DNA from 2 places in the Cytobacillus sp. ABV4_503 genome. Region 2 is predicted to be linked to the other one. Evidence: riboswitches for the same ligand, from Rfam matches in the RefSeq annotation. Region 2 holds a riboswitch; the other holds the start of a gene.
The links. Region 2 has a riboswitch for cyclic di-AMP ahead of ACXAD1_RS14765 (dicarboxylate/amino acid:cation symporter). Riboswitches for the same ligand answer to the same signal wherever they lie in the genome.
Positions count from the first base shown of each region.

Region 1: linked by a shared signal. The riboswitch ahead of ACXAD1_RS01805 (cation:dicarboxylate symporter family transporter) and the one ahead of ACXAD1_RS14765 (dicarboxylate/amino acid:cation symporter) in region 2 are both predicted to bind cyclic di-AMP.

Region 1 covers NZ_JBSWTH010000001.1:333,029-338,085, reverse strand. The annotation lists gene ACXAD1_RS01810 (DUF4256 domain-containing protein) at 356-916, opposite strand; gene ACXAD1_RS01805 (cation:dicarboxylate symporter family transporter) at 1,152-2,414, opposite strand; cyclic di-AMP (ydaO/yuaA leader) riboswitch at 2,541-2,691, opposite strand; gene ACXAD1_RS01800 (dienelactone hydrolase family protein) at 3,004-3,600, opposite strand; gene ACXAD1_RS01795 (NAD(P)H-dependent flavin oxidoreductase) at 3,775-4,746, opposite strand; gene ACXAD1_RS01790 (hypothetical protein) at 4,916-5,057, opposite strand, start outside.
Region 2 covers NZ_JBSWTH010000001.1:2,950,184-2,955,240, reverse strand. The annotation lists gene ACXAD1_RS14770 (MerR family transcriptional regulator) at 1-147, opposite strand, end outside; gene ACXAD1_RS14765 (dicarboxylate/amino acid:cation symporter) at 325-1,548, opposite strand; cyclic di-AMP (ydaO/yuaA leader) riboswitch at 1,697-1,841, opposite strand; gene ACXAD1_RS14760 (hypothetical protein) at 1,968-2,153, opposite strand; gene ACXAD1_RS14755 (GNAT family N-acetyltransferase) at 2,403-2,927, opposite strand; gene ACXAD1_RS14750 (GNAT family N-acetyltransferase) at 3,047-3,508, shown strand; gene ACXAD1_RS14745 (serine hydrolase domain-containing protein) at 3,624-4,643, shown strand; gene ACXAD1_RS14740 (DinB family protein) at 4,707-5,057, shown strand, end outside.

The DNA.
Region 1 (5,057 bases), 2.6 Mb from region 2:
AAACTAATAACCTCGAATTGGCTGTATAACTTACTTACAACGATAAAAAGAATGATTAGGACAGGCACACTTATACATATGGCAATTAAATCAACACGTGTAAAGGGTTTGCTGATGTATTTATCAAAGTTGATGTTAATAACAAAAAGTATGGAAAATAAAAAAAATTGATAAAAACAAAATCTACCATAAATCATGGGTGATTACCTCTATTGTGTAATTTTTAATATGGATTCATTATCTGCTTATTAAGGTAGTTCCACAAAAATAGCGTTAATCCCTTCCAGGATCAACGCCTCAATCAGTCTGAGTGCACTACTGCCCTTTTATCTTTACACTTAGATATTCCTCGAATCTAAACCCTCAGCGAGCCGCGGAAACCCCTTGCACCATAGTAGGAATCGGCTCCATTGTGATACACAAAAACAGTGTCGTAGCGGCGGTCACAAAAGATAGCCCCGCCAAGTTTTCTGATATTCTCAGGAGTTTGCACCCAGCTGGAGGTTTTCTTATCTACATGTTCAAGCTCCTGAAGCTCCCGGTATTGCTCTTCTGTTAAAAGCTCAATGCCCATGGCAGCTGCCAAATCCATAGCGCTGTTTTCCGGCTTGTGTTTTTTCCGTGCATCCAGCGCTTCACGGTCGTAACAGACACTTCTGCGGCCTTTTGGACTTTCAGCTGAACAATCATAAAATATGTATTCGCCGGTCTCTTGATCATGGCGGACAACATCCGGTTCACCTTCAGTTCCTTCCATTTCATTGAGTGACCACAATTTTTCAGGATTGGCTTCGAGCTTATCTTGTACATCAGCCCACTCCACACCTTCATGGCGATGCATGTTTTTTTCAAAACGCGCTTTCAGAGTTTCCAGCAGTTCATCACGCTGTTCTGGTGACAGCTCCATATTTCCCATTGTCAAGTTAACTCCTCCTAGTTTTTACTCCATTATAATATAATTATGACCATTAAGGGCTATTTGATAAAAGTGGAGCATCATTAACTTTACATAAACCACCTTCGGACTCATTCTCGTCGGTTTCCCGCTTTTCTGTCCGAACCTGCTCCGCCTTTCCCTCTTTATGGAATGCCACAAAAAACAAAAAAAACACTAACAAATACGTTGCCATTTGTTAGTGTTTTCCAATCTATTATGAAGCTTGCTGCTCAAATCTTTCTTCTGCTGGAGGGTTAAATTGACCTTCCCACTTTGCAATAACAATCGCCGCAAGTGAATTCCCCACCACGTTAACGGCTGTTCGGCCCATATCAAGGATACGGTCGATGCCGGCAATAAAGGCAAGGCCTTCTGCAGGCAATCCAATTGTGCTGAATGTAGCCAGCAGCACGACAAAGGATACGCCTGGCACGCCCGCCATTCCTTTTGATGTAACCATCAGTACTAACATTAATGTGATTTGCTGCCCTATGCTTAATTCTATGCCAAACATTTGTGCAATAAATAAAGAGGCAATGGCCTGATATAAAACCGATCCGTCCAGGTTAAAAGAGTAGCCTGTTGGAATTACGAATGAAGCAATATGTTTCGGGCTTCCCGCCTTCTCCATTTTGTCCATAATTCTTGGAAGCACTGTTTCAGAACTTGCAGTTGAAAAGGCCAAAATTAATTCTTCTTTAATCATCTTCAGTAATTTAAAGATGCTGAACCCGACAACTTTGGCCATAACTCCTAACACAACAAGAACAAAGAAAATCATGGATCCATATACAGTAAGCGCCAGCTTGCCCAATGGAATCAGTGAGGCAAAGCCATACTTGGAGATCGTTACACCAATTAAGGCAAATACCCCGATTGGTGCATACTTCATAAATAGGTTTGTCACATAGAACATCGCCTTGGCAGTACCTTCGAAGAATCTCAATACCGGCTTTCCCTTATCCCCAATTGCTGCAATTCCAAGGCCAAATACAACGGCAAAGAAGATGATCGCCAGCATATCGCCTTCCACCATCGCCTGTACCGGGTTTGTTGGGACTATATGCAAAAAGGTATCCGCTATCGACTTGCCCTCTTGCTCTTCATTGGTTTCAACATAGCTTGAAATATCGCTTTGCTGCAGGCTGTCCATATTCAGGCCGGCACCAGGCTGAATCACATTACCTGCAATAAGGCCAACCACAATGGCAACCATGGTCATGCCGATAAAATAAGCCAATGATTTCCCGCCAAGCTTACCAACGGACTTTATGTCTCCAACACCCGCAATGGCAACAATTATTGTTGATAGTACAATGGGAACAACAATCATTTTAATTAAGCGGATAAAAAGATCGCCAAACGGCTGAAGGACACTTTGCGCCGCTTCACTTCCATAGAAAATACCGCCAACAGCGATCCCTAAAATAAGACCGATAAAAATTTGAGTGGCTAAACTTAATTTAATTTTTTTCATCAATTACCCTACCTTCTTGTTTAGTTTTATACGTGCTGCGCAGGCAAGGGAAACAAAGATGATCCTGATAAAAAAGAAAATCGACAAAAATGCGGATTTTGTCAATTCACACTATTTCATATTCTCTTTTGTTTCCTTAAACGCTGACGAGGTTAGCTTTCGGGTTAGGACTGTGGAAACAGTAAGCCCTTCCATCGATAGGATTCACCCCAAGCGGAAACTCCGCTGTAAATATTGGGTCCCCCGTTCTTAAAATAAGATTAAGCATAGATCACTAGATCATTATATTATTTCAAGATAATTTTTGTAAATAGTTAAGTATTACCGGAAGTAAACTAAATGGTCACTTTAAAACACTAAAAAAAGCTGAAATCAATGAACTTTCAGCTCTTTCACTTTGTATAATAATCAACCTTTGTACAAGCAAAACAAAAAAGTATTTGGCTCCGCCTGCGCCAAATACAATGATAGCCACTCATGCTATCCCCGCTATATCTAAATTAGCAGCTTTGTATTAAGAATATTGAACGAGCCTGTAAACCTTTTATTAAAATTCCCCTAGATAACACTCACCTTAGCTTTATAATACTCAATCAACATGCAATAAAAAATCCATCGTTTTGCTAAATGCTTCTTGGTCTGACTTTGCATCATATCTAGAGGAATAAGGATCACTGAATCCATGTTTTCCTGTAAATTTATGTACTTCAATTTTCTTTTTTTCTAAAGCTAATAGTAACTCGTCAACATTAAAAGACTGCTCATCTTGCGGAAAGAATAGCATTACAGGACACTGTGGTGTTAACTCTAAATAATCCCTAACCCTTGAACCGTAGTATCCAACTATTCCATCCACACAATCTTCTTCACTGCAAAGCCAGGCAACAGTTGCACCTATACTAAATCCAATGATATATATTTTTTCGTATTCATCTTTAACATCTAATAATAAATCTTTAATTTTTCGGGCAGCGCTGGAGAATCCTACATGTTCCATAAAATGACGATAAGCGGCTTCCTCTTGAGTATATTCAAAAGGTCTCTCTCGCTCTGATAAATTTGGGCAAATCAAATCAAAACCCTGCTTTAATAGTAATTCGCAAAAACTCTTTATATGCTGATTAATTCCATAGATTTCGTGGATTACGAGGATTAAAGAATTTGAATTACTCTGCCTTTTCATGATTACGACCCTTTTTCTCCATATTTCTTCTCCCATTCATCGATCCATTCTTTACACTTATTCCATTCAAAAGATATTCTATATTTAATGATTTATTCCTTCATCATCTAAACACCCTTTAAATCAAAAAAGCCGCCTATTTGGCAGCCAGACTTGAAGCAATTCACCATTATGAAATTATACACAAGCTTCATATTCCGTTCTAAGGTTATTGATGATCGTCTGAACAGGCAGGATTTCGTTAATTTCATGGACTCTTGCCCCTGCAAATACGAGACCATTCTCACAGTCCCCATCCATGGAAGTTATCAAGGAATCCATTGTGCAAAAGCGATAAGAGCAGTTTTTCAGGCAATCGATGCATTTCTTTATTTTCACCTTTTTATTGTCAGATATCTGCTCTGTAAAGTTGTTCTTAATGGCACGGCCTTCCAGTCCTACGGTGGTCTGCACCATGACGATATCTTCCTGTTTGGCATGGACATACTTTTCTTTAAAGGATAATGGTGCATCACATTCGTGACTTGCGACAAATCTTGTTCCCATCTGAACACCGGAAGCACCGATATGAATGGCATGAGCGATATCTCTTCCTGTCATGATACCTCCAGCAGCAATGACAGGAATCTTAACGGCTTCCACGACTTCCTGTAAAATATCGAACAGCGGTCTTTCAGTCCCTAAATGCCCTCCCGCTTCATTGCCCTCTACCACAACAGCAGAAGCACCAAGCCGTTCTGACATTTTAGCCAGCCTTGCAGATGAAACAATCGAGATGACCGGTGTGCCAGATTCTTTGCCCCAGCTGTACATATCTCGTGATATCCCAGCACCTGAAATAATGAAATCAGCCTTTTCTTCAATCGCCGCTTTCATTTTTTCAGCAAAATCATTCATGGCAAAAAGAACATTCACCCCAATATAGCCCTCACCCTTGAGAGATGCCTTAGCCTTTCTAATATGTAATCTTAAATCTTCGATGCTGATTCCTGTTCCGGAAATAGTTCCAATCCCTCCGGCATTCGCAACAGCTGACGACAGGCCACTTAAAGAAATGCCTACGCCCATACCACCCTGCATGATTGGAAATTTAGGCTTCATATGACCAATTCTTAATTGTGGAAATCTCAAAAGAATACCCCATTTCATCGTCGAATTATTTCTTCTCCATTATTGTGCGAATGGGGTTAATTGAATAGTGATAAATATAATACCTGATACTATAATCAGGTGATAATTTAGCGATTGTCACAGAATGTTCAAGAAAGAACAAAGATGATGGTCCAATTTTTATTATCCTATGTCCGATATATCAAAATCAGCACAACTCATCTTTTTCTTCTTCAGTAATTATACTAAAAGAAATATTGAGTTTATCCCATACCCAAGCATGAAAGATTTCGTCTATTTCTTTTTCCAAGGCATTATCATCCCGACTTTCGTCAAGACCCAATTTTTCA
Region 2 (5,057 bases):
CGCTTTACATCTTTCGATAAAAGCAATCCGTTCGATGGCGGAATAATCATAATAGCGATAATTTGAAGGGGAACGTTCTGCTTTTAGCAGGCCAAGTGAAGTATAGTAATCAATCGTTCTCTTAGTAACCTTTGCTTTTTCAGCCAATTCTCCTATTCTTAACTTCTCAGCCCCATGAGGATTCCTCCAAACTGTTACGTGATGGTTATGAAACTAATTATACTAAAAATTAATAGAAAATCAATGAATTTGAATAAAGAAGCAAGCAGGAAGGAAGAGATTTCCATAAAAAAACAACACCGGATAACCGGTGTTATTTATATTTTAGGCTTTAACGGCCTCATTCTTTGCTTCTGTTTCCGCTACAATCACTGCACATGCAGCATCACCTGTAATGTTGACTGCCGTTCGCGTCATATCAAGCAGACGGTCAATACCAATGATTAATGCAATCCCTTCAACAGGAAGATTGACAGAGTTAAGTACCATGGCAAGCATAATCAAACCGACACCTGGCACACCAGCTGTACCAACACTGGCAAGAACGGCAGTCAGGACGACCGTAATAAGCTGTGTCAATGTTAAATCAACATTATATACCTGAGCAATGAAAATAGTTGCAACACCCTGCATGATGGCTGTTCCATCCATGTTGATGGTTGCACCGAGAGGCTGAACAAAGCTGCTGATTGATTCAGGAACCTTCAAATTTTTCTGAGCAGTATTCATGGAAATCGGCAGTGTCGCATTACTGCTTGATGTACTGAAAGCAACACCCATGGCCGGCGCAAAGCCTTTAAAGAACCATAGCGGGTTTTTCTTTGCAAGTAAAGCAATAGAACCTCCATAAGTTAAAATCGCATGTATAAACAATGCAAGAAGAACAACGATCATATAAAGTCCCATAGCTTTAATGGCACTCAGACCCTGACTGCCTACAGCAGAAACGATAAGTCCGAACGTTCCATAAGGGGCAAATCTCATCACCAGGTTAACAAGGTACATCATCATGTCATTGCCTTGTTCAATAAGGTTTAATATGCCTTTTGTTTTATTGCCAAGCATGGTTAGTGCAAATCCGACAAAAATTGAAAAAGTGATAATCTGAAGCATGTTGCCTTCCGTGAAGGCTTTTACCGGATTGGTTGGAATAATATTTAATAATGTCTCTGAAACAGGAGGAGCCTCTTTAGATTCATACTCTACGTTTGTTACGTCAAATTCACCAACGTTCCCTGGCTGGAAAACAGCTGCCAAAGCAAGACCGATGACGATTGCAATGCTGGTGGTTACCAGAAAGTAGGAGATGGTCTTAATCCCAATTCTTCCTAACTTCTTAGGATCACCGAGGCCTGCTGTCCCAAGAGTGATGGAAAAGAAGACGATCGGAACAACCAGCATATTGATGAGATTTAAAAAGATTTTTCCAAGCGGAGTAAATAAAAACTTGTCTAGCTCGGGGAAAATGCCAGGTGCAAATAAGTTAATCAAAAGACCTGTGATTCCCCCGGCGATTAGAGCAATAATAATTTTAGTTGATAATTTCATACACGTTCCTCCAATGAATAATGTAAAAAAATGTAAACTGGAAACAAAAAATATTTTGCCTTTCCTATATTACCCCCAAAAAACATAATCCTAACTAAAAAAGGCAACAAAAAAACACAGAGGTAATAACCACTGTGCATTTATGCAGTGTTTCCCTCTCAACACGCTTACGAGGTTAGCTGTCGGGTTCGGGTCTTGAGAGTACCCTACCTGTAAAAGGATTCACCCCAGGTACTTTTATAAAAAAGTACAGTTGGTTCCCCCGCTCAATTAAGATTAAGCGAAAAATTATTAATGATTTTTTAATATATTAACAATAATCATAAAAGTTGTAAATCATACGATTTTCTTATCTATGATTACTATTAATTAAATAGTAATTTAATAGAAAAGGTCAATTAGATTTTTGAGCAAAAAGATTAGAAGTTAAGCCAGCTTAAAAGAGGATGTCTTTTTTTGTCCTTCACTTTCAGTTCCTTCTTATTCAGCTTGTCTTCATGTTCCGCCAGCCACTCTTTTAACTCTTCTTTATCCTTGCATTGCGTATAATAAGTCTCGCCGTTTTTCCCAGTGGCACTCACAACATATCTGCATGTATTTCCCATAAAGCACCCTTTTCAAAGTAATTTCTTATAGAATTATAACAAGATTTATGACAATGTCCACCATTATTTTTTAAGATTATGGGTATTGGTTTTGGGAAAATTGCTGATGAAAAAATATGACTGAAAAAAATCCAGCTCAGATTTCCGCTGGATATTTTTCGCTTCTGACTTTATCCAATTGGTTCAGCAGCTTTATTGATTATGGGGAAAGTTTTATCCTGTTGTCAGAACCTGGGGGAATGGCCTTTCCTATTTGCGCAAAACTGTAATAAAGCCTTCCAGAATATCGTGACTGACAGTAAACCCTTTGCGTGTATAAAATTCAAGGGCCTCTGTATTCCCATTTGACACATAGATAAAATAATCTTCAACATCTTTAAATTGACTTAACCATTCCATCGACATGTTAAAAAGCACTGATCCAATTCCATATTGCCTGTAGCCATCTTTTATATAGAATTGTGATAAGCACCCAACATTGTCTTTCCCCACTGAATTTAAATCAAAAAATGTGGCGAAATCATTAGAGTAGGCTTCCTTCGGAGAAACATTGGAATAGACATAGCCCACAATTTCTTCATGGTCCTTAACAATCACAATATAATTATGAATAGCAGATTTTGCGGATGGAATCATCCTTGTTTCAAAATTCATACTGTCAAAACGCTCAGGTGTTATATGTGCCTTAGATTTCTGGAAAGTCATCAGCCCATTGCATAAATCCCGGCAAAGGCTGATTTTTTCTTCTGTTATCACTTCATATTTTAAATTCATCCAATTCACCCCCTTAGTTATCATTTTATATTGGAATGCCTTCATTCGTCCAAAAAAGAGGGAAATGATCTTTGATAGAGAAATTAATTTTTAAAACTAATTTCAAAAGAGGGACCATAATGATTAAGGAAATTAATATTAAAGACCGAAAAGCTGCTGAGCAGGTTCTAAGTGTACAGCTTCCCGCGTATAAAATTGAGGCTGAAATCATTGGATGTCCAGATTTACCGCCTTTGAAGGATACGGCTGATGCCTTGCGAATAACCGGAGAGACTTTCTTTGGGTATTTTATTGGTGAAACATTATGCGGTGCGATTTCGTTTAATGAGGAAAATAATGTTTTAGATATTCATAGATTGATTGTTCATCCTGAACATTTTAGAAAGGGTATTGCACAAAAGCTGCTGAACTTCATTGAACTGAGGCCAATGATTGAAAAAATGATTGTCACAACAGGTTCTAAGAATACACCTGCTGTCGCTTTTTATTTAAAGAATGGTTTTAAAGAGCTTGAGAAAAGAGAGATAAATGAATCACTGACTATTACTGCTTTTGAGAAATATTTATTTAATACTGGATGATTAAGCGCTTCTTTCAAATGGAAGAATCATGCTTATTAACGAAAATATTAGAGACCGTTATTCTTGTCCCGCAATTGTTTTAGGTCATGGAATAATACCTTAAAGGGGAATACTCATGTTAATTAGGAATTATGATAAAAGGTTAAGTTCTGTAATTAATAATGCTGGTTTTTCTGGTGTCGTACTTGTTAAAGAAAACGAAGATATGATCCTTGAATTAGCAGAGGGGTATGCTGATAGAGCAAATGAAACTTCCAATAATCCAGGAACCAGGTTTGGCATCGCCTCCGGGTGTAAGGTTTTTACGGCGGTTGCTATTTGTCAATTGGCCGAGAATGGATCCATATCATTTGAAACAAGATTTAAAGATGTATTGGAGGATGTTTTTCCCTTCTTTGATGAGACAATGACCATTCATCACCTGTTAACCCATTCATCTGGAATGCCTGACTATTTTGATGAGTCAGTTATGGATGATTTTGAGGACCTGTGGAAAGAAAGGCCAATGTACCTATTAAATCATCTTAGAGATTTTCTTCCTATGTTCCAGAATAAAAAAATGATGTTCAAGCCGGGGGAGAGATTTCATTATAATAATGCCGGATATATACTTTTGGGTTTAATTATAGAGAAGAAGGCAGGAATGAGTTTCCAGGATTATATCCAGTCCCATATTTTTGAACCATGCGGAATGCAGGATTCAGGCTTTTTCCGATTTGACAGTCTTCCTGGAAATACAGCAATTGGTTATATAGATAATGAAGAAGATGGGACATGGAGAACCAATATTTATTCATTGCCCATTAGAGGCGGTTCTGACGGAGGAGCCTATGTTACTGCTCAGGATATGACCTTATTTTGGGAAGCATTGTGTAATAACAAGCTCCTGAGCGAAGAGTATACTGAAAAGCTTATGAGCCCGCATGCCAAAGCAGATGAGAATGAATATTACGGCTACGGATTATGGATCAGCAAGAAAAACGGATCCATCTTCAAATATCACCTCATGGGCTATGACCCGGGAGTCAGCTTTCATTCTGCCTATTATCCTGAAAGCGGAATAACCCTCGTAGTGCCATCAAATAAATCATATGGTCCCTTCAAAATAATGGGAGAGATTGAAAAGGACTTGTAGAGAAGTTAGATACAGACGCGCAGTTTTGTATCTGAGCGGGTCTGTTAAAAAAGGAGCGGTTATATGAATTTTAATTTAAGAGAAGCTATGGAGATTCTTGAACGGACACCCCGTACGCTGGATTCATTGCTAAGCGGGCTATCTTCGGAATGGCTTAAAGGCAATGAAGGGGATGGCACGTGGAATGCAGCCGAAGTGGTTGATCATTTGATTGATGGTGAGGAGAAAAATTGGATTCCGCGGCTGAAATTGATTCTGCAGGAAGGGGAAAGCAAGCCATTCCCTCCATTTGACCGGTATGCTCATTTAAATGTGTCAGATGATCTATCACTTGAAGACAAGCTTGAAGCCTTTAAGACCCTTAGAATGAAGAATTTAGCCACACTTACTGGTATAACTGATCTGGAAACTCAT